Regions from separate parts of the Mitsuokella apri genome, predicted to be linked through region 1. Evidence: riboswitches for the same ligand, from Rfam matches in the RefSeq annotation. Region 1 holds a riboswitch; the other holds the start of a gene.
What was found. A riboswitch is a leader RNA that binds a small molecule or an ion and turns the genes downstream of it on or off. The one in region 1 is predicted to bind ZMP and ZTP.
Positions count from the first base shown of each region.

Region 2: linked by a shared signal. The riboswitch ahead of ACE419_RS04315 (L-lactate MFS transporter) and the one ahead of ACE419_RS08255 (phosphoribosylaminoimidazolecarboxamide formyltransferase) in region 1 are both predicted to bind ZMP and ZTP.

Region 1 covers NZ_JBHYRS010000005.1:155,006-158,397, forward strand. Annotated here, with positions in the region: gene ACE419_RS08250 (hypothetical protein) at 1-650, opposite strand, end outside; gene ACE419_RS08255 (phosphoribosylaminoimidazolecarboxamide formyltransferase) at 865-2,037, opposite strand; ZMP/ZTP riboswitch at 2,085-2,161, opposite strand; gene pfkA (6-phosphofructokinase) at 2,339-3,301, shown strand; gene ACE419_RS08265 (homocysteine S-methyltransferase family protein) at 3,384-3,392, opposite strand, start outside.
Region 2 covers NZ_JBHYRS010000002.1:289,290-292,681, forward strand. Annotated here, with positions in the region: gene ACE419_RS04310 (methylglyoxal synthase) at 202-612, opposite strand; gene ACE419_RS04315 (L-lactate MFS transporter) at 801-2,006, opposite strand; ZMP/ZTP riboswitch at 2,081-2,163, opposite strand; gene ACE419_RS04320 (sporulation-specific protein 15) at 2,400-2,852, shown strand.

The sequences.
Region 1 (3,392 bases):
AGCTGATCATCGTCCACGGCTCTTGTGAACCGGTTGTAGCGGATCAGGCCCGTCGCCTTGTCGTAGCTCACGCTGTCGACATCGTAGCCTACGTCACAGACCTTCTTGAGCAGGGAGCTGTTTTGGGCAAATTTCTGGAAGTAAACCGTGCCGTATGGCAGCTCGCCTGTCTTGCCCTGGCTGTGCTTGAGGCCTTCGATGACGGCCTTGAGCTCCCTGTTTTCGCCCTCGATGTTGATCTGCTGGATGGCCTGGTTGAGGTCGACCTGGTCGAGCTGAATGTAGGCTGTCAGATGGCAGGTGACGAGCGTGTAGCCGTCGTTTGTCTTGCTCATTGCATACGACTCGTTCTGGACGGCGAGGATGTTGCCAGAGATGGATTGAATCTCATCTTCAGTAAGAACCTGATTGTGTGTCTTGGAATAACTCTGGACAAAGACGCCGGCCTTCTCGGTTGCCAGGCGCAGGGCGTCCTTGTGCGCTTCTTCGCGGGCCTTCTTGAGCCCCGCCTCCGAGATGTCATCCGTCAGATAGCTGCCCGTCACCTCAACAGTCTCGATATGGGCATTGCCGTGCCATTCGGCATAGGCAGGCGCTGCTGCTACGAGCACGGGCACCATGGCCAGTGCTCCGAATTTCTGAAAAACCATACAATCGCCTCATTTCTCATCGCGCAGGTTACGGCATGTGTTGCCGCAGTACACTCATATATTCTACTCCCTATTGTAGCGCAAATGGGGGCAATGGTAAAAGACTTATTCGAATTTTGCGTATCGCTCAGCTCTGGCTCATGGCGACAAAAATCCCGGCGCATAAAAGAGCCCCGGCCTGCTGGACCGGGGCTCGTGTTCTTCTCGTGAAATATCAGTGATGGAACAGGCGAATGTGCGTCATGGCCATCGTCATGTTGTATTTATCGGCCGTCTCGATGACATTGTCATCGCGGATGGAGCCGCCCGTCTGGGCAACGTAGGTTACGCCGCTCTTGTGGGCGCGCTCGATATTGTCGCCGAACGGGAAGAAGGCATCCGAGCCAAGGGAGACGCCCGTCTCTTTCTTGAGCCAGGCTTTCTTTTCTTCGCGCGTGAAGACCGGCGGTTTTTCCGTGAAGACGCGTTTCCAGTCATCGGTCTCGAGCAGGTCTTCCCATTCTTCGCCGATGTAGACGTCGATGGCGTTGTCGCGGTCCGGACGGCGCACTTCCGGTTTGAACGGGAGGTTCAGGACCTGCGGGCTCTGGCGCAGGAACCAGTTGTCGGCCTTCGTGCCGGCGAGGCGCGTGCAGTGAACGCGGCTCTGCTGACCGGCGCCGATGCCGATGGCCTGGCCGTCCTTCGTGTAGCAGACGGAGTTGGACTGCGTGTACTTGAGCGTAATCAGGGCAATCAGCAGGTCGCGCTTCGCGCTTTCGGGCAGGTCGTGGTTCTTCGTCGCAATATCCTTGAGGCAGTCTTCCGTAATCTTGACATCGTTGCGCTTCTGTTCAAACGTGACGCCGAAGACCTGTTTGCGTTCAAATTCTTCCGGCTCATACGAAGGGTCCATCTGCAGAATCAGGTACGTGCCCTTGCGTTTTGATTTGAGGATTTCGAGAGCCTCCGGCGAATACGACGGAGCGATGATGCCGTCGGAAACTTCGCGTTTGAGGAACGAAGCCGTCTGGGCATCGCATTCATCGGACAGGGCGACGAAATCGCCGTAGGAGCTCATGCGGTCAGCGCCGCGGGCACGGATATAAGCCGTGGCAATCGGGGAAAGCTCGACACCTTCAACGAAATAGACTTTCTGCAGCGTCTCGGAGAGGGGAACGGCGACAGCAGCACCAGCCGGGCTGACATGCTTGAAAGAGGCAGCTGCCGGCAGACCCGTAGCCTCGCGTAGTTCGCGGACAAGCTGCCAGCTGTTCATGGCATCGAGCAGATTGATGTAGCCCGGACGCCCATTGAGGACCTCGAAGGGCAGTTCACCTTTTTCCATGAAAACGCGGGCCGGTTTCTGGTTCGGGTTGCATCCGTATTTGAGTTCCAGTTCGTTCATTTTCACCTATACTCCTTTTTTCCATACAAAAAGGCCGACACAAATCCAGGCGGTGCCCAGACGGTCGGCTCTTCTTCCCTGTGCTCCCTGTGGTCATCCACTTCCGTCAGTTGCACAGCATCTAATTAAAATCTATCATTATCACGGGGGTTTGTCAAGGTTTCGTCTGGTCCGAAAAAGTTACCAGTATCCCTGTTTTCTTCGGCCTTTTTATGGTATTATAAAAAATGGTAAATGTCATGTTATGACGTTGATTCAATCAAAAACGCTAGCAATTCTCAATTCAAGGGGGACTTCCATTATGTTGAAAAGTATTGCAGTATTGACCAGCGGCGGCGACAGCCCAGGCATGAACGCAGCAGCTCGTGCTGTCGTTCGTACTGCACTGTACGAGGGTGTCAAGGTATGGGGCATCCGCGGCGGCTACCATGGTCTGCTGGAAGAGGATATGTTTGAGATGCAGTCCAAGGACGTCAGTGATATCATCCAGCGTGGTGGTACGTTCCTCGGCACGGCACGCTGCAAACGCTGGAAGACGCCGGAAGGCCGCATGATGGGATATAAGCATCTGACGGACCGCGGCATTGAGGGCCTCTGCATTATCGGCGGTGACGGCTCGCTGCGCGGTGCATCGCTGCTTTCGAAGGAAACGGGCATGCCGATTGTCGGTCTGCCGGGCACGATTGACAACGATGTCTGGGGTTCCGACTACACGATTGGCTGCGATACGGCTGCCAACACGATTATCGATGCCATCAACAAACTGCGTGATACGGCTTCGGCACACCGCCGTGTCATCGTCCTCGAGGTCATGGGCCGCAACTGCGGCTGGCTCGCACTCGTCTCGGGCATTTCGGGCGGTGCTGAGTACATCCTCGTACCGGAAGAGGAATACGACCTCGATGCTATCTGCGAGAATATGTCGGAAGCGTATAAGAAGGGCAAGCGCTATATCCTCGTCGTCGTGGCAGAAGGTGCCGGTTCCGGTCAGGAAATCGGCCAGTACATTGCCGAAAAGACGAAGCTCGATACGCGTGTATCGGTTCTCGGTCACATCCAGCGCGGCGGCTCGCCGTCGGTCATCGACCGCGTCCGCGCCAGCCAGCTCGGTGAGCAGGCTGCTCTTGCTCTAATTTCGGGCCTGTCCGATATCGTCTTTGGCTACAGCAAAGGCCGCGTCGTCTCGATTGACCTGCACGATGCTGTCAACAACAAGAAGATCCTTGATCCTGATTATCTGCATCTGGCAAAAGTCCTGTTCTGATTGCCTGAGCATTATACGGATATAATAAAGGAGCCCGTTTCCTATCATGATGATAGGGAACGGGCTCCTTTTGCATCTGGCTTTATTCAGC
Region 2 (3,392 bases), on a different contig from region 1:
CCTTTCGCTTATAAAATATAATACCCTGTAAAAAACAAAAGCAATGCTGCTGATGACTCGCACCGTCCAAGCAACATTGCTTTGAGCTATATTATATAATTTTAATATATCGTTGTCAATAAAAATCCATCATGTATACACATATGTACATAACAGATGGCTTACTGCAGGCGTCTTTGCGCGTATCCGCTCATTTCTCCCTTATTTTTTGGCGGACTTTGGCGCTTCTGCACCCTCGGCTTCTTTGGCAGCCGCGTACTTCAGGACGATATGCGCGCTCTTGCGGTTTGTCGCGAGCGGCACGTCGTGAACATCGCAGAGGCGCAGCAGGGCGTTGATGTCCGGCTCATGCGGCTGCGAGGTCAGCGGGTCGCGCAGGAAGATGACGTAATCGACATCGCCCGTCGCAACGCGCGCGCCGATCTGCTGGTCGCCGCCCATCGGGCCGGAAAGCATTGTCTCGACATGCAGGCCGAAGGTCTCGTTGATGAGCGTCCCCGTCGTACGCGTGGCAATGAGGTGAAACTTCGTTAAGAGTTCTTTGTGATGGCCGACGAACTCGAGCATCTCGCTCTTTTTCTTATCATGGGCAATCAGGGCAATCGTTTTCATGTAAAACATCCTTTCTCTACTCAGGTATCTCCTTATTATTTCGCCCCAAAACGCCAAAAATCCTGCCGACATCCAAAGATGCCAGCAGGATTTGATTTGAACGCCGACTGACGCCAACCTAACGTGACGCTATGCCCAGCGCCACGCGCCAACCATAGGGAGTCAGGAGTTCAAAGGTGAGGTCGAAATCAGAGTGCCGTGCGCGTCTCTTTTCTGCGCTGGCCGTACTGCTTGAGCACGGCAGCAATGATGAAATTGAGCACGAAGCAGGCGGCGAAGAAATAAAGCGAAGCCGTGTAGCCGCCGGTCTGTGCATGAAAGTACGAGACAATCGACGGGCCGGCGACGCCGGCGAGCCCCCAGGCCGTCAGGATGCGGCCGTGGATGGCGCTAAGCTGACGCGTGCCGAAGATATCGGAAAGATACGCCGGCATACACGAGAAGCCGCCGCCATAGCAGCTGATGATTAAGAGGACGAGAGCTTCAAACAGGAACGCTTCTTTCGTCTGGCCGAGCTGCCAGAACGCGAGGACTTCCAGCAGGAAGAACAGCATGTAGACACGGCCGCGGCCAAGATAATCCGAAATCGTCGACCAGACGATGCGGCCGCCGCCATTGAAGACGCCGATGATGCCGACCATCGAGGCCGCTGCGGCAGCGTCCATGCCGATGACTTCCTGTGCCATCGGCGAAGCGACGGCGAGCAGGCCGATGCCGCACGTAATGTTGACGAAGAAAATCCACCAGAGCGAAGCGAACTGCCACGTCTTGAGGGCCTCATTGGCCGTGGCGCCGTGCAGGACCTTCGTGACCTTGCCCGAGGCGTCCTTGAGGACCGGCGGTTTGAGGTACAGCGACGATGCGCCCATGATGAGCATGTAGACGCAGCCGAGAATCAGGAAGTTATTGACGAGGCCGACCGTCGCCGTCAGATACTGCATGACAGGACCCGCGATGAGTGCGGCAAAGCCAAAGCCCATGATGGCGAGCCCCGTCGCAAAGCCGCGGTGGTCCGGGAAATACTTGACGAGCGTCGAGACCGGCGTGATGTAGCCGACGCCAAGGCCAATGCCGCCGATGCAGCCGTAAAAGAGATACAGGAGCATCAGGCTGTGCACGGAAAGTGCGTAGGCCGTGCCGAGCATGCCCGTGCCGAAGAACAGCATGGCCAGCAGGCCGCTGCGCTTCGGTCCGATTTTTTCGACAAAGCTGCCGAGAAAACCGGCCGAAAAACCGAGGAACAGGATGGCCAGCGAGAACGTCCAGGTCGTCTGCGTGAGCGAAAAGCCCATTTCCGCCATGATGGGACGCGTCAAAACGCTCCATGCATAGACACTGCCAATCGAGATGTGGATGCCCACGGCGCTCAGCGCGATAAGCCAGCGATTTCTCATGTGATCTACCTCCAGAAATGCATTGGGTATCCATTTAGGAAGGCTGCTTGTAGCAAAAAGACCCTCCGGAACAGATACCCTGCCCAGACGGTCGGCTGATCATAACCGTGCAGGACACGTGGTCAGTTCCACTCATCCGTCAGCCCTGCAAGGCTTTGTTTACTTTTTACACTTTTATTATATGAACTGCGCGCGCCTGCGTCAAGAGAGAAATCTCACACGCGGCAGAAAAATTTTTGACGCCTGCCGCCCTTCTCCTTTGGACATTTGCGGGACTTTCCTGTAAAATAGAAGGAACTGACAAAAGCGCCGCCAAAAAGTACAGGCAGCGAAGAGATGAAAAAAAGAAGAAGAGCACGGACAGATAAACGAAGAATATCGGGAGGAACTACCATGACAGAACAGATGACCCCAGAACAGCGCCAGACAGGCCTCGCCCTTTCGAGACTGCAAAAGCGCATTGCGAAAATGCACGCCCTGCGCGACAAGATGAACGCCGGTCTCGCCCGCGTAACAGAAAACAATCTCGACCTCGCGCTGACGCAGAAAAAGAACCTCAAAGAACTCAGCCGCGAATACGACGCGCTCACAAACGAAGTCAACTGCCTGCCCCCGCTCGATGCCGCGTCCGTGCTTGAGGATGAGTACAACTACATCCTGACCATCGGCAACATCATCGAGACGACGCGCGAGCTCAAGAAAAAGAGCAAAATCGACAAGGACGTGCGCGAAAGCATCACGAGCGGGCTCGTGCAGTTCTATGAAGGGCTGCGGAATGAACTTGCGGCGGATCAGGCACAGAAGGAAATGCAGGCGAAAAAGATGGCTGCAGAGATAAAAAAATAATGTGTTGAAAATGCGCGCAAAAAAGGAAGTTCCTACAGTGAAGTAAGAACTTCCTTTTTTGATTTCCGTTGTTCTGGTGCTGACAGGTGAGAAACAGATTGTCGTGGGAAGGGGCCGCCTATTTCGGCTTCGTCGCTCCGTTAAATGGGCCTCATGGTTTTTGGCGGGGCAATGTTTTTTCGCCGCCTGCCGCGGCGTTCTTACATTTAGCAGCCCTGCCAATTTTTCCTTGAGGCCCACCCTGCGGGGATCACTGCGCTCCTGCAGGCGAAATAGGCGGCCCCTTCCCCAGTCAGATCTCAAAAGCCTGACTTCTTAGTGCCTGCTTTCAAAGAGCAGCTTGGAGCGTGTGCAGCCTGTTGGCTGTACACGCTAAGTACGCATGGAACTCGCACAACTGGTTGGTACGAACTCTGGGCGGGGGCATATGTTTCGCCTGCAGGGGGCGCAGCGCTTGGCCCGCAGGGCTGAGGGACAAACGTCAGATACTTCGCTGCGCGATGTCGGAACGCCGCGGCAGGCGGCGAACCGGCAAAAGAA